Regions from separate parts of the Paenibacillus sp. FSL R5-0623 genome, predicted to be linked through region 1. Evidence: riboswitches for the same ligand, from Rfam matches in the RefSeq annotation. Region 1 holds a riboswitch; each other region holds the start of a gene.
What was found. A riboswitch is a leader RNA that binds a small molecule or an ion and turns the genes downstream of it on or off. The one in region 1 is predicted to bind S-adenosylmethionine.
Positions count from the first base shown of each region.

Region 2: it holds a riboswitch for S-adenosylmethionine, as region 1 does, so the genes downstream of both, MKY92_RS24605 (methionine ABC transporter ATP-binding protein) here and metA (homoserine O-succinyltransferase) in region 1, are expected to answer to the same signal.
Region 3: it holds a riboswitch for S-adenosylmethionine, as region 1 does, so the genes downstream of both, mmuP (S-methylmethionine permease) here and metA (homoserine O-succinyltransferase) in region 1, are expected to answer to the same signal.

Region 1 is NZ_CP150233.1:1,915,088-1,920,196, forward strand. Features, by position in the region: gene MKY92_RS08885 (MOSC domain-containing protein) at 1-31, shown strand, start outside; gene MKY92_RS08890 (ROK family protein) at 105-983, shown strand; gene MKY92_RS08895 (HRDC domain-containing protein) at 1,162-2,163, shown strand; gene corA (magnesium/cobalt transporter CorA) at 2,244-3,179, opposite strand; SAM riboswitch class I at 3,631-3,754, shown strand; gene metA (homoserine O-succinyltransferase) at 3,988-4,905, shown strand; gene MKY92_RS08910 (PLP-dependent transferase) at 4,930-5,109, shown strand, end outside.
Region 2 is NZ_CP150233.1:5,589,648-5,594,756, forward strand. Features, by position in the region: gene MKY92_RS24590 (DUF2167 domain-containing protein) at 1-428, shown strand, start outside; gene MKY92_RS24595 (MetQ/NlpA family ABC transporter substrate-binding protein) at 553-1,392, opposite strand; gene MKY92_RS24600 (methionine ABC transporter permease) at 1,468-2,127, opposite strand; gene MKY92_RS24605 (methionine ABC transporter ATP-binding protein) at 2,128-3,162, opposite strand; SAM riboswitch class I at 3,290-3,431, opposite strand; gene MKY92_RS24610 (Cthe_2314 family HEPN domain-containing protein) at 3,568-4,284, opposite strand; gene MKY92_RS24615 (heme A synthase) at 4,476-5,109, opposite strand, start outside.
Region 3 is NZ_CP150233.1:6,031,037-6,036,145, forward strand. Features, by position in the region: gene MKY92_RS26515 (FtsX-like permease family protein) at 1-596, shown strand, start outside; gene mmuM (homocysteine S-methyltransferase) at 680-1,747, opposite strand; gene mmuP (S-methylmethionine permease) at 1,725-3,137, opposite strand; SAM riboswitch class I at 3,229-3,330, opposite strand; gene MKY92_RS26530 (Ger(x)C family spore germination protein) at 3,401-4,609, opposite strand; gene MKY92_RS26535 (GerAB/ArcD/ProY family transporter) at 4,606-5,109, opposite strand, start outside.

The DNA.
Region 1 (5,109 bases):
GAAACGATTGTCCAAGCTGGCGAACAAGTAGCAGGGTAATTATAGTGTTATCAAGAAAAGTAATCCGAATTCCTTTTTTAAACTAACTTGGGAGTGTGACTAACATGACGATCTTAGGCGCAATTGAAGCAGGCGGAACCAAATTTGTATGTGGTATTGGCACAGAGAACGGAGAAGTTCTGGAACGCGTAAGTTTTCCAACAACAACACCGGAAGAGACAATGGCTCAAGTGATTTCATTTTTTGAAGGCAAAGGCATTGAAGCTCTGGGTGTAGGTTCATTCGGTCCGATTGATCCGATTGAAGGAAGCCCAACATATGGCTATATCACAACAACACCAAAACCACATTGGGGACAGTATAACGTGATTGGCAAGCTCAAGGAGCATTTTAATGTGCCGATGACATTTGATACGGATGTGAATGGTGCGGCACTTGGAGAAGCAACCTGGGGCGCTGCACAAGGTCTTGAGAGCTGTCTGTATATCACTGTGGGTACAGGTATTGGTGCTGGCGCTGTGGTTGGTGGTAAAATGGTCCATGGATTGTCACATCCTGAGATGGGACATATCATTGTACGCAGACATCCGGAGGATACATACGAAGGTTTCTGTCCGTATCATGGTGACTGCCTCGAAGGTCTTGCAGCAGGACCAGCCATTAACAAACGTTGGGAGCAACCGGCTTATGAACTGCCTGCAGATCATAAAGCTTGGGAGATCGAAGCGCATTATCTGGCGCATGCACTGATGAATTATGTTCTGATTCTCTCTCCGCAGAAAATCGTCATGGGTGGCGGAGTAATGAAGCAGGAGCACCTGTTCCCGATGGTGCGTAGCAAACTGCAGGAGTTGCTGGCAGGATACGTTCAGCATCCGGCGCTTCAATCCGACATTGACCAGTATGTTGTGTCACCAGGACTTGGAGACAATGCGGGTCTGTGTGGTTCGCTGGCGCTTGCCAAGTTGGCATTGAATAAATAGGTTATTAAGGGATTGACGAATTTTACCATTGTGGTATGATATGGGCAACAGCATAGTACGGTTAATGAGGAAGCACCTCTCTTGCATGGATTTTGCAGGAGGGGTGTTTTTTTTGTGCTGCCTGTAGGTAGCGTAACTAACCCGTATAGGCTGAAATGTTAAAGGGAGGGAACAGAAAATGGAAGTCATTTTCATGAACAGATTGTCTAAAATGTCAGATCAGAATGCAGAGTATGCACAGCTATGGATTGGGGAGGAGGAAGATAGTTGGCAGCTGGGATGGAGCCGCTACGAGGAAGGAGAGCGTGAGGACAGCATCTGGTATGAAGGGACTTCTTGGGAGGAGCTGCTTCATATTTACCGTCTTCAGCTTGCGATACAGATGAGTGAGGGGTACCGACCGCAGTTGCAGGGGTTATTTCATGAGAATGATGATCTGAAATCACGCAGTTATGGTGGACAGCGCCTCCATTGTTATAGTGAGTTATATGGCAATGAGCAATTATATACGGATCTGTGCACATGGCGCAGGAAGAGAGCTGTGTCTGACCGGAAGGCACCGTATTTTGTTGCAACGAATCGTCTGCTGCGTTTGATCAGTGCCTTCGTTCCGCAATCGCTGGATGAACTGATGCAACTGCCGGGCGTGGGAGAGAGCAAAGCAACTGAGTATGGTACGGAATGGATGGAGATTACAAGCGGGTTGGAGCGTTCAACGACATTCCCGCTGGACTGGGTATATACGGCGCTGAAGGAAGAAGAGTATGAGAGTTGGTTATACAAGCAGAGAGAGCAGAAGTACAAGCAAGAACTGGATAAGTTCACCACGCGCAAGCAGGTGCTTGAAGGCATGAAGGAAGGATATACGTTAGAAGAGATTGTTAATCGATCCGGATTATCCCGACGCGAATTGATTGAGCTGTTGGAGACACTAGATCTCGAAGGTTATGACATTGATTGTCTTCTTGATGTGGAGCTGGCAGTGATGCCAGAGAACGAACAAGAGGCCGTATGGAGTGCGTATGAGGAGCTGGGAGATACGTTCCTGAAGCCAGTATTACATAAGGTGTATGGAGGAGAGAAACCCGATGGAGGAAGTCTGGAGCAGGTCTATGAAAGACTGCGTATGATTCGAATCCGCTTTCGTCGGCACGCAGAGACAGAGAAGAATGTTGGTTAATGATCAGAAATAAAAAGAAATGAAAAAAGACGAGGCGTTTCTCCCGGAGGAGCGCTTCGTCTTTGTTATTTCATATGAGTTCATACCCAGTCTTTCTTGCGGAAAATGAAGAACATGCTCAGGCCCAGGGTAACCATCAGGCCAATCACAACAAAATAGCTGTATTTCCAGTTAAGCTCTGGCATATTCGTAAAGTTCATGCCGTATATACCCGTAATGACCGTCAGCGGCATGAAGACCGTGGTAATGGCGGTAAATACACGCATGATCTCATTCGCCCGGTTCGCAATACTGGATTGGTAGGCTTCTCGCAAGTTGCCCATCAGGTCGCGATAAGTCTCAAAGGTTTCAGATATTTTAACAGCATTCTCATAGATGTCACTGAAATACTTTTGCAGTTGATCATCGATGAGACGCAGATCTTTTTTGTTCAGGGTGTTAATGACCTCTTTCTGAGGTCCAAGCACTTTTTTCAGCCACAGAATCTCACTGCGCAGCCCGATAATCTCATTTAGATGTGACTTTTTGGTGTGCATCAGAATGTCTTCCTCAAGCTTCTCGATCCGTGCTTCAATTCGATCACCTACGGTGAAATAATTATCAACAATCAAGTCAACCAGCAAATACAGCAGACGATCCGGTGTACTGATTTCCTGTTCCCACAGGATTGGTTTCAGTGTGCGCAATTCGCTGACCTTTTGTTTGGTAACACTAATAATGAAATGTCTGCCGAGGAATAAGTTGACCGCACGTAGAAATATCTCTTCATCATCGAAACGGATGCTATTAATCACAATAAAATAATGGTTCTCATAAATTTCAATCTTCGGACGTTGTTCTTCGTCACTGAGACAGTCTTCCACAGCCAGATCATGCATCAAGAACAGCGGCTGAAGTACCGCCAAATCGTCTACGTCTGCATCAATCCAGTAAAATCCTTCCGCTGGTGGAGTCAGCGCCTGCTGAATGTCGTCCACCGGAATAAATACACCGTTGTTTACCAACCGGATTTTCATCGTTAATCTACTCCTTCTGCACCCGCCAACTTGGCGGATATTATCATTATGGGCGCAAAAAGAACAAATCAGCCGGTCGGCAGCGGAGCCTGGAGATCAGGGCTGCGTTCACTATATAATCAAACGGAAGTCACGTCCCGCTGCCGGCATGCTGATGTCAATTCTCTATGCAGTTTGTCGGAATTCGGCTGCCAGTCAGGCCTCGGGTCGCCATCCATTTAATATGTCACCTCTCACATAAGGGTTTATAACACCTTGTTTAGTATACCGCTGGTACAAGGTGCTTTCAAGCGCAAAAATGTGTCTATTTCGCGCCCTGAGGCAGTGTATGACAACGGATGATGAACGGTTCCGATCTGGGAAGCAGACATCGAACTGCATCTTGACGTGAGGGCATTAATGTAATAAAGTAGACGGTGAACCATATTTAATTACAATCTAATACAGCGAAATCTTATCAAGAGTAGGTGGAGGGACTGGCCCGATGAAACCCGGCAACCGGCGGTATACCGCACGGTGCTAATTCTTGCAGCGACTAAGTGTCAAGTGGCACTGTTGTAACTGAGAGATGAGAGAGGCGCATATCTTTTTTACATATGACCTTTCTCGAATCCGAGGAAGGTCTTTGTTATATGCCCCGACTTCTCAGCAGTGATTTTCGCTAAGGAACTTGAGGTTGTTTGTAACGTTGGATGAAAGAGCAATTCAATGTTTTCACAAGCTCAAGGCAGTCTATAACTGTATTGATGTGAAGACATCAAGCCAGGGTGGCTGCATCTATCTATGCACAAGGAGGAGTTAGATTATTATGCCAATCAAAATACCCGATACTCTGCCAGCAAAAGAAGTACTTGAAGGAGAGAATATCTTCGTCATGGATGAAACTTCTGCATATCAGCAGGATATTCGTCCACTCCGTATCGCTATATTAAACCTGATGCCCACAAAGGAAACGACCGAAACACAATTGCTTCGTCTGGTGGGAAACACGCCTATTCAGGTGGATGTCGTTCTCGTACATCCCAAATCCCATACGTCGAAGAATACGTCTCAGGAGTATTTGGATCTGTTCTATAAAACCTTTGATGAGATTGAGCACCGCCGTTTCGATGGAATGATCATTACGGGTGCCCCGGTGGAACAGATGGATTTCGAAGACGTGAACTATTGGAATGAAATCCAGGAGATCTTCGAATGGACCAAAACCAATGTGACTTCAACCCTCCACATATGCTGGGCATCCCAGGCAGGTTTATACCATCATTTTGACGTACCCAAGGTTGCACTTGATGAAAAGTGTTTTGGCGTTTTCCCACATACCATCAATAAACCACATGTTCCATTGTTGCGTGGATTCGATGAAGTATTCAACGTTCCACATTCCCGTCATACGGAAGTGAGACGCGAAGATATTGAAAATAATGAGAATTTAGAGATTTTGGCTGAATCCGAGGAAGCGGGGATCTTCCTGGTTGCTACCAAAGACGGCAAACAGATTTTTGCCACAGGACATGCCGAGTATGACCCGTTCTCATTAAAGTGGGAGTATGACCGGGATGCAGCCAAAGGGTTGGATATCGCATTGCCTAGGCATTATTATCCGAATGACGACCCTTCCCGTGTGCCACCGGCTACTTGGCGCGCTCATGCCAACTTATTATTCTCTAACTGGCTCAATTACTATGTGTATCAAGAAACACCTTACGATATTGGCCCGCAAATCTAATCGAGATTACAGGAGGATGCAGCAATGGAAGACAACAACAAGTTGAAAATCGAAAGCCGCTTAGCACAAATTGGGTCCATCAATGAACCGGTAACAGGCGCCATTAACTTTCCGATCTATCAATCCACTGCGTTTCGCCACCCGAAGCTTGGACAAAGCACGGGGTTTGATTATATTCGTACGACTAATCCAACCCGTAAAGTA
Region 2 (5,109 bases), 3.3 Mb from region 1:
CCATTCTGGTTACAGATACGGCCAACTTTCAACAGAGCCGCCAGGAATTCGAGGAAACTGTCCTTAATCAACTTAGCATCAATGCAGGATATACCTACGAGGAGTACAATGCTTCGACTGACAAAACATCCACCATAGGACTCAACAGTCTTCTGATGGGCGGGATCGGGTACACGGCTTCCCAGAAATTCAGTGCTCTTCTTTTGCTCAAAAAAGGATGGGCTTTGATCCTGGTTGTCCTTCTTGGACTAATCGGTTGGATCAGATACAAGCTCAAAAGCTCACACGCAGAAGAAGAAACACTCTCTCCCTCCGAGAGGACGTACCTGCAAGAAGCAGATGAGCAGCAGTATGCTGATCAGAATGAATTATCCTACTACCGCCAATCTGGGCATCCATCCAACGCGGAGAAACAAGATAAGCCCTAACCCTTCCCTTATTGATCCCCACATCAGCACAGACTTAGGAAACATAAAATAAGCCGTATATCTCTTCTGGAGAGACATACGGCTTATTCTTAATAGCTTCACATCATATCATACATATCGTGAATTATTCAGTTGCAGGTTCAACTGCACCTTTATAACGTTCTTTGATGAATGTTTTTACTTCTTCGGAGTGCAAAGCAGCAGCCAGTTTTTGAATTGCATCTGCATCCTTGTTATCCTCACGGGAAACGAGGATGTTTGCATATGGGTTACCTTGCAGATCTTCGATCAGCAAAGCATCATTCGCCGGATTCAGGTTCGCTTCGAGTGCATAGTTGGCGTTGATGAATACCAGATCCGCTTCATCCAATTGACGAGGCATCATGGCTGCATCCAGCTCAATGATATCCAGGTTCTTCGGATTGGCTGTGATATCTTGAATCGTAGATGCAATATTTGTGTTGTCTTTCAGCGTAATAATGCCTTCCTTCGCGAGCAACAATAGGGCACGTCCACCATTCGATGGGTCATTCGGAATCGCTACTTTTGCGCCGTCTGCCAATTCATCCAAAGACTTAATCTTCTTGGAGTAGCCGCCAAAAGGTTCAACATGAACAGGTGTTACAGCAACGAGGTTGAATCCACGTTCTTTATTTTCTGTATCCAGGTAAGGCTGATGCTGGAAGAAGTTTGCATCCAATTTTTTGTCAGCAAGCTGCTGGTTGGGTTGAACATAGTCATTAAATGTAACGACTTGCAAACGAATACCTTGTGCTTCCAGTTCAGGCTTGATGCTTTCCAGAATCTCTGCATGTGGTGTGGGTGAAGCTCCAACTTTCAATTCAACCGTGCGTGGTGCACCTGCTGAATTGTCTGCGCCGCTATCCGAGTCCTTGTTGTTTCCGCAAGCTGCGAGAACCGCAATCAACATAAGACTAAGTAAAGCAAAAGACCATTTTTTCATGTGTAAAACCCCTTCTCTAATCATTTTTGTCATGTGGCGTCCGCATTATTGCATATCCATCATGTTATCTATGTGTTATTTCCTGGTGAAAAATGTAACCAAGCGATCTCCAGCCATCTGGAGAATTTGCACAAGAATGATCATCGATACTACGGATATAATCATGATTTCATTTTGATAACGATAATACCCATAGTTGATTGCCAGCGTTCCCAGTCCTCCACCACCAACCATGCCCGCCATCGCTGTGTAAGAGACAAGCGTAACAATGGTAATGGTAATCCCAGCAACCAAACCAGGTAATGCTTCAGGCAGTAATACCCGTCTTACAATCTGTCCGGTCGATGCACCCATCGACTGTGCCGCTTCAATGACACCCCGATCAACTTCTCGTAACGTCGTCTCCACCAATCGAGCAAAGTAAGGAGCTGCTGAAATAACTAATGGCGGTATAACCCCTAACACACCTGTAGCAGTACCGACGAGTGAACGAGTGAATGGAATAAGAGCAACAATTAATATGATAAATGGGACTGAGCGCAAAATATTCACAATCAAGGACAATATAATGTACACCGTCCGTGACTTGATCGAAGCAGATCGGGCTGTCATGAACAGCAGTACTCCGAGCGGTAAACCAAAGATAACAGTAAACAAGCCTGATACACCCAAAATTTGCAGTGTCTCTATGGAAGCTTTACCAACCTCTTCCCAGCGAACGGTTGAAAAATCCATCTAACGAAGCACCTCCACATCAAGTCCCTCAGCGGTTAGTTCTGATATCGTCCGATCAATCGCATTTGAATCACCCTCGAACCGAACGGTCAGCTGTCCATAAGGTACCTGTTTAATCGTAGAGATTGTTCCTTGCAGGATGGCAAAATCCACGCCTGTCTTACGTACCGTTCTGGACAAAATCGCTTCATATGTTTTGTTACCCAGAAAAGATATCTTCACAAGTTTGGAAGCAGCACCTGCCTGCAATTCAACGCCTGCATTCGCCAGAGCGGTCTCTTCCAGAGCAAGTCCAGCTTCATGGTCACGCATCATGAAGTCCCGCGTAATCGCATGTTTCGGCTTCAGGAACACTTCTGTTACAGGTCCCTGTTCCACAATGCCACCTTGATGAATAACAGCCACCTTGTCACAGATGTTCTGAATGACATGCATCTCATGTGTAATCAGTACAATCGTGAGGTTATACTTTTCATTAATGTCGAGTAATAACTTCAGGATTGAATTTGTCGTCTGCGGATCAAGTGCCGAAGTAGCCTCATCACAGAGAAGTACATTCGGATCACTTGCAAGTGCTCTCGCAATCCCTACACGTTGTTTCTGGCCACCCGATAATTGAGCCGGATATTTGCTGCTATGGTGCTCCAGACCAACCAGTGCCAGCATTTCCTTCACTTTGCGATCAATGGCTTCCTTGGGTGTATTCACAAGCTTTAGTGGAAAAGCTACATTGTCATATACCGTTGCCGAGGATAACAGATTAAAGTGTTGAAAAATCATCCCGATTTTGCGTCTCTGTTGCTGCAATTCGGTTTTGCTCAGTTCAGTCAGGTTGATTCCGTCAACCCATACTTCACCCTCCGTAGGCCGTTCCAGCAAATTAATACAGCGAATCAATGTGCTTTTGCCCGCTCCGGAATGGCCAATCACTCCGTAGATTTCACCCTTTTGGATGCTCAAATTCAGCTCGGACAACGCTGTTGTAGATTTTGCCCCTTTGCCGTACGTTTTCGTTAAACCTTTTAATTCAATCAATCGCACTTGCCCCTTTCCAACCACCTACATGTATCTTTACCCGATCTAAAGGAAAACTCCCCTTAAAGTACAAAAAAAAGAGCCCTTTGCAGATACAAAGAGGGCTCTTTACGTGAAAGAATATACCTTCTCATCTGCCAAAATCGTGTCTCGCACCATTTTGTAGGAATTAGCACCTAACATCTATAACGAATGATACATGTATCATGTCGTTACAAATCGGTTGCCGGGCTTCATCGGGCCTGTCCCTCCGCCGCTCTCGATAAGAAATATGTTGTTGTAGGATTTTATAAGTTCATGTAGTTTATGCTTTATAATGTGAACGTAACTTTTGAAATATCAGTTCAATCTTTGTCACTGTAACATACTAATTGAAACTCAGTATATTCCAAGTATTCCGATTTGTCAAAGGGAATTATTTCTTTTCCATATTTTGTTGATATAACTATAAGAGGCTGTTAACGTTTCACAGACCATATCCACGCCCTGACGCATTTCCTGCACATGCTGATTCAGATCCTCCAATTTCACTTTACCTTGCAGGGTCTGATGTAACTGCCACAGGTCATCATGCATTTCAGAGTTCATGTAGTGAATTTCCATATTACGTCGTTTGCGCAGCTTGCTCATCGGTTCACGATAAGAGTCCTTGATCTGTATTAATTGCAACGCAAGATCATGATGCTCCCTCGCATAATCGAACTGCCTTAACACCGTAAAATAAGAAAAATGCGCTTTGGTATTGGAAGTATTCAGCTGGAATATTTCATTTAATACCGTGCCCACTTTATCCAGAATGGCAAAGCAGCGGATAAAGCCATCTTTGTAGAAATACACATACCGGGCATACTCGGCTTTTTCTGCCGGGGTCATATCGTCTGTTGAGCCTGCAACGACCTTTTTGCGAAAATGTGCAGCAGCGAAACAGCTTTGCTCCAGTTCATCCAATGAGGAGATGAGTCCCTGGGTCCACACATACAGTTTCCGATAGTCATGCGTGGGATCATGGTCCACATGCATTTGTCGCTGAAATAGCTCAAGCGTATGCGCCATTGCGTCCATCGCTGCCTTCAATTTACCTTCGTTTATACGTGGCTTTTCCCCCAACAACGTTCGCAGCATATCTAACCTCCTCTTTTCCAAATCAACAAGAATTCATCACCGTAAACGTAACACATCATCCATTCCGTGTAATTGCTGCTTGCCATAGGTTGCCCTGATCCCCCTGACATCAAACAAAGTCCACCTGTCCAATGATGTACATCACTGGATGGTGAACTTTCATGTTTAGCCCACAAGAATGGAGCTATGTCTTAGAATCGATTAACCGGGCGATGCAGCTTGTACACCAGGAAACTCATATACGTTAAGACTCCGAACAATAGGGCGATATCCAGCATATGAGCAAGAGCTACGAACATGTATACTTCAGGACGGTTCATTGTCACCATCATGAAAATACCAATGACTACTTGCATCAGAATAAGAACAACGGATACCACACCAAGAGTACGCATTTCCTTGTTGTCCGGATGATTACGGTAAGCGAAGTGACCCAGGATTGCGATAACAATCACGAGCGACGCAGCTGCTGCACGGTGAGCAAAAGCAACCGCTACCCCACCTGAAAGCTCAGGAATAATCTGCCCGTTACAGAGCGGAAATCCGGAACATCCGCCGGCAGAATCCGTGTGGCTCACAAATGCACCCGTGTATACCACGAGATATGTGTAAATGGTGGAGAACCAGACCAGATTCCTGAATTTTTTAGTGACCCGAGGGTATTTATTCAGGCGCTCCAATCCACCATCTTTGGCCTCCTGCCTTATGCCCAGCGCCATCATTAGGGAACTGGCAAAAGCAATCAGTGCAAAGCCGAAATGCAGTGCCATGACTGCTGAAGATTGGGAGAAGACAACGGCAAAAGCCCCCATGATTCCCTGGACG
Region 3 (5,109 bases), 2.9 Mb from region 1:
GCAGAATCACCATTGATGCCATGAGAAGTGTAAACCCCCGTTATAGTGAATTTGATGTTATCTTTATCAATGTGAACGATATGGCACAAGCGGATAAGGTTGCCTCGGAATTAAATGAGCAATTTAAAGATTTCGCTTCGGTAGTTACTCAGAAGACATTGCTTGATTCCGTTTACGCGGAAGCTGCTAACATCCTGATCTATCCGATGAGCCTGATTGGATTGTTGTTTATCACTGTGACGTTTATCATTATTTTCAGTACCTGTAGAATCAATATTCGTAAAGAAAGCAGAACGTACGGGATATACAAATCGCTGGGAATGACATCCCGCCAAATCAGGTTATCGCTCACCATGGGAATGTTCATACTGTCCTCCGTGGGAGCCATACTGGGTATTTTCGTCGGCGTATATCTGCTGCCTCTTCTACTCGAAATGGTCCTTTCCGGTTATGGTATCGTACAACTTCCACTGATCCTGCATTGGGGTGGCATGGTACTGTTCACCTGTCTAACCATCATTGCAGCCAGTCTTGGCTCATGGTTCTCTTCAAGAATTATTCGGGAAGCATCGCCACGTATGCTGGTTATCGAATAATGTAATAAGGATGCCTTAACACAATAAAACAAGCCCTTCCATACCTCTATAGGATGTGGAAGGGCTTGTTATTATGATAAGAACTATTTCCGCCACTTCTTCGCAAGTTCACCAATCTGATGTGGGGTAGTGCGGCAACAACCACCAATAATTTGCGCGCCCGCCGCAACCCACTGCTCAGAAGCATCACTCATACTGCCACATGTACCCTGTCCACTCCACGTCTTCGTTGCCGCATCGTATACTTCTCCCGAGTTCGGATACACAATAACAGGTTTATCGCTGGTACGGCTCAAAATACCCACTGCTTCCGTCACCACTTCCATCGGAGCACAGTTCAGGCCAATCGCCGCAATCTGCGGCTCAGAGCCAAACTTCTGTGCACATACCTCAAGCGGTGTGCCCTCGCTGATGCTTGTCCCGTCTTTTAAAGAAAAAGATAACCAGGCATACGCATGAGGAAACTCCTTCAGTACATCAACCAGCACCTGTGCTTCCTGCAAGGAAGGAATCGTCTCAAAAGCCAAAATATCTGCTCCTGATTCAAGCAACGCTGCCATACGTGGTCGATGGAAAGCAGCCAACGTCACATCCGACACGCCGTAATGTCCTACATACTCTGAACCATCCGCCAGATAGGCGCCGTACGGCCCAACGGACCCAGCAATAATTGGACGTGGACGAGTACAATCTCCTTCGTGATCTACTGTACGATCTGTTATTTGCTCCTCATTCTCCACCGTCTCGGCACGTACCGAAGGAGCTTCTACAAGCTGACCTGTTGAGCTTTCTCTCCCTATTAAACTACTCTGCACTTCTGCCCATACGTCATCTCTCGCCTGAGCAGCCAATTCCACCGTCTTGCGGATCAGCTCCAGTGCTGCCTGTTCACCAATCCCTCTCTTGCGGAAGCCATCCACCGTCGCCTGATAACTGGATGTAATCGCACAGTCGGCTCCTGCTCGAAAATAATCTGCATGGACCTGAACGATAACATCCGGATTCTCGAGCAACACACGAGCCGACCAGAGCGGATCATCCAGATTACATCCATGCTGTTCGAGTTCCGTTGCCAACGCTCCATCCAGAATCATGACTGGATGTTCACGCAGGATCTGTTCTATGGGGTTAGTCTGTTGTACTAGCGTCATGTACTTGTCCTCTTTTCTTATTCACACGTTCTGTCAGATAATAAGCGGCGTAACACACTGCGATAAATGGAAGCCCACAATACAGTGCAATTCGCTGTGTCGGGTCAAAAGCAATACCTATGCATGAAGCCAGACATAATATAAATGAAATAATTGGTACAGCCGGGTACAGCGGTGTGCGGTAGACCAAATCTTTGACCGCATGGCCTTCCCGGATATACTGTCTGCGGAACATGTACTGGGAAGCGCTGATGCTCATCCATACCGCAACGACAGCCAGACCTGAAATGGAAACCAGTGTAATATACACGGTACCTGGCGCAATGATACTGGACAGCAAAGCCAGCGCACCACCAACCATACTGATCAGAAGTGCATTCAATGGCACACCCTGTTTGGTCAATTTGGCAAACCACGGGGAGATCGTTTTTTTATCAGCCAGAGACCAGAGCATCCGCGAAGAAGCATACAGGCCTGAATTGGCAGCAGAGAGAATCGCCGTCAGAATAACAAAGTTCATAATGTCTGCTGCATAGGGTACACCCACCCGCTCCATTACCGCTACAAACGGACTTTCCAGTACACTGGCATCCGACATGGGCAGCAAGGCCGACAAGATAATAATCGTTCCGATGAAGAAAATAACCAAACGCCACAGCGTTGTATGAATAGCTTTGGGTATTGTCTTTTCCGGGTTCTCCGTCTCACCGGCAGCAATGCCGATTAATTCGGTGCCTGAGAAGGCAAAGTTTACAGCAAGCATGGTCATCAATATCGCTGTAGCCCCATGAGGGAACCACCCGGATGCGGTAATGTTCGATAGAAACGGCGCTGGTTCAGCATCCGCCATCGGAATGAACCCAAACATGGCTGCGCCACCGATAATAATGAAAATTACGATAGTCACTACTTTTACAGATGAGAACCAGAACTCGGATTCCGCAAATAATTTCACCGTTAAAGCGTTAAACAGAAAGATCATCAGGGCAAAGAGCGCGCTCCATATCCATACGTTCACCGATGGGAACCAGCGCTGCATCAGCAATCCGGCGGCTGTGAATTCGGAGCCAAGCGCAACAGTCCAGGTTAACCAGTATAACCAAGCCACCGTGTAGCCTGTTGCCGGTCCGATATATTTGGCTGCATAACTATGAAATGCTCCCGTCTCTGGCATATGAACAGACAGTTCACCAAGACAGAGCATCACCAGATATACAACGATGGCTCCGATCAGATAAGACAGAATGGTCCCAAGTGGTCCAGCCTGCTGAATCGTGTAACCCGAGCTTAGGAATAATCCTGTTCCAATCACTCCACCAAGAGAGAGCATGACCACATGCCGTGCCTGCATTTTCCGCTGAAAATGCCCTTTGTCGTTGTTGTTCTCCATACCTGCTGCTCCCTACTTCTTCATCCAGAAAAAACAAAAAAGACCCACTCTGCCTAAAGAGTGCGCCGTTACTGACAAATAAAAACAAACGCTCCTATCTATCAGGCTTTCACCCGCTGGAATTAGCACAGTATCCTTCAGATCTGTTGCTGAGGTTTCTAAGGGCCAGTCCCTCCACCTCTCTGGATAAGAAAATGATTTTTTACTAATATAGCGATCTATCATGAATGTGTCAACATTTAAATCATAAATGAAACACATCGCTATTCGGTGGATGATCCCGGATTGGTAATGCTAATCTTCACATCGTACGTAATTGGCACGGTACTAAAAATGTTATCCCAATCATCTTTGACTTTCTTCCATGTTTTGGGCTCTTTAATACGTAAGCTATCCCGAAAATCCGCAACATCCACTTTGTAGGTATGCTGCAGCTTGTATAACACCTGACGAATCTGTTGTTCCGCCAGTTCAGCAAATTCTTTTTCCAGTTCCCCGCGATAAGCCCCTTTTTCCTCTCTTTCCGGAGCATGCCAATCCTCCATTAACCAGCCTTCGGATTCGGTCTTTACATGGAATGAAATATCATTGCCAACAACCTTGGGAATTACTTTTGTTTTCTTCTTTTTCATTTCATATACAACAGTGAATCCCTCTTTGTTGTAAGTCTTCAAGACGCCTCCTTTTTCCTTAGGCCTGAGCCACGATAAACCTTCCAGATCCGTTTGACTTAGTTCTCCAATAAACTTAGTTGTTTTCCCATCGAATATGCTGCCACCTGAGAACTTGCCCTCTCCATTGGAGTACAGTACATTCTGGAGCAAGAAACTGGAACCAGACTGCATTTGGGCATCTAATTTGGAGAGCAAAACAGGGTCCAGGATTTTGTTGGACAAGTATGAATTACCGGTAATTCCTGTTAGATAAAATGCTGGAATCCGAGAGGGATCATCCGAAGTCAGGACATCCACGGCGCGATGGTGACTTATCAGCACCAGACAATTTGGACGAATATCGTTATCCCGAAGTACAAAATCCAGCAGCTGGTCCAGACCATACTTTTTGGCAATATCCTTGGAGACGACGATGACCTTTAGATGATGTCCGATAAGTGGACGGTCTCGCCTTAGTGCGAACTGACGAAAGATTTGCAGCAAGGAATCTCCAGTAAGCTGTTCATTGGAGTAGGAAGTCTTTCCCGAAGCAGGTGAACCGGATTGTCCGCTCTGTTTAATGTTCGAACCGCCCGTGCCAGGAGCAATCTGCACGGTAGCCGTTATATAATTATTCTTTGGATACTTTCCTCCCTGGGCAGCGATGTCCTTCTCAAATTCTGTTTCTTTCGCGATATCGATCCCGAGACCAACATAGACACTTAGTTCCTCGATCTCCCTACTGCTCCAGCATCCGGATATTACCAGAAGGACAGACAGAGCATAAACTACACGTAAACGCATAAAAAAACGAATCATGCATGTTTGCCTCCTTTTTTGCGAATCAGACTTATTATCAGCAGCAACAGTGGTAAAGTGGCAAACAAAAGTACGGATGAGTTGCCCAACATATCACCCAGTGCAAAGGTTTCGTCTACGGTTTTCGGCATCAATGCTGTTAGATATATTACTGGCAGAAGGGCGTACATAATGACTTTGATTTTCTTTGTACGAAACAAATCCCGAATACCTACCGAAGCACAATAGTGTGTGATCGTGAAACTCGAGAAGATCTGCATAATCCAGATGACCAATAACAAGGATTCGAACCGCTCAAAGATTAAACCTTGAATCTCAAAGCTTCTTACGAGATCCAGCGTGGGCCAAGTACGTGTTTTGATGCCGTCGAGTGACAGACTGCCTACAACCATCACTACAGTAATCAGATAAATCATAGTCGATATGATGATGCCCCAGCTCATGGCTACATTGCTCTTTTTTGGGTTTTTCATATATGCAGTCATGACAAACATGACTTC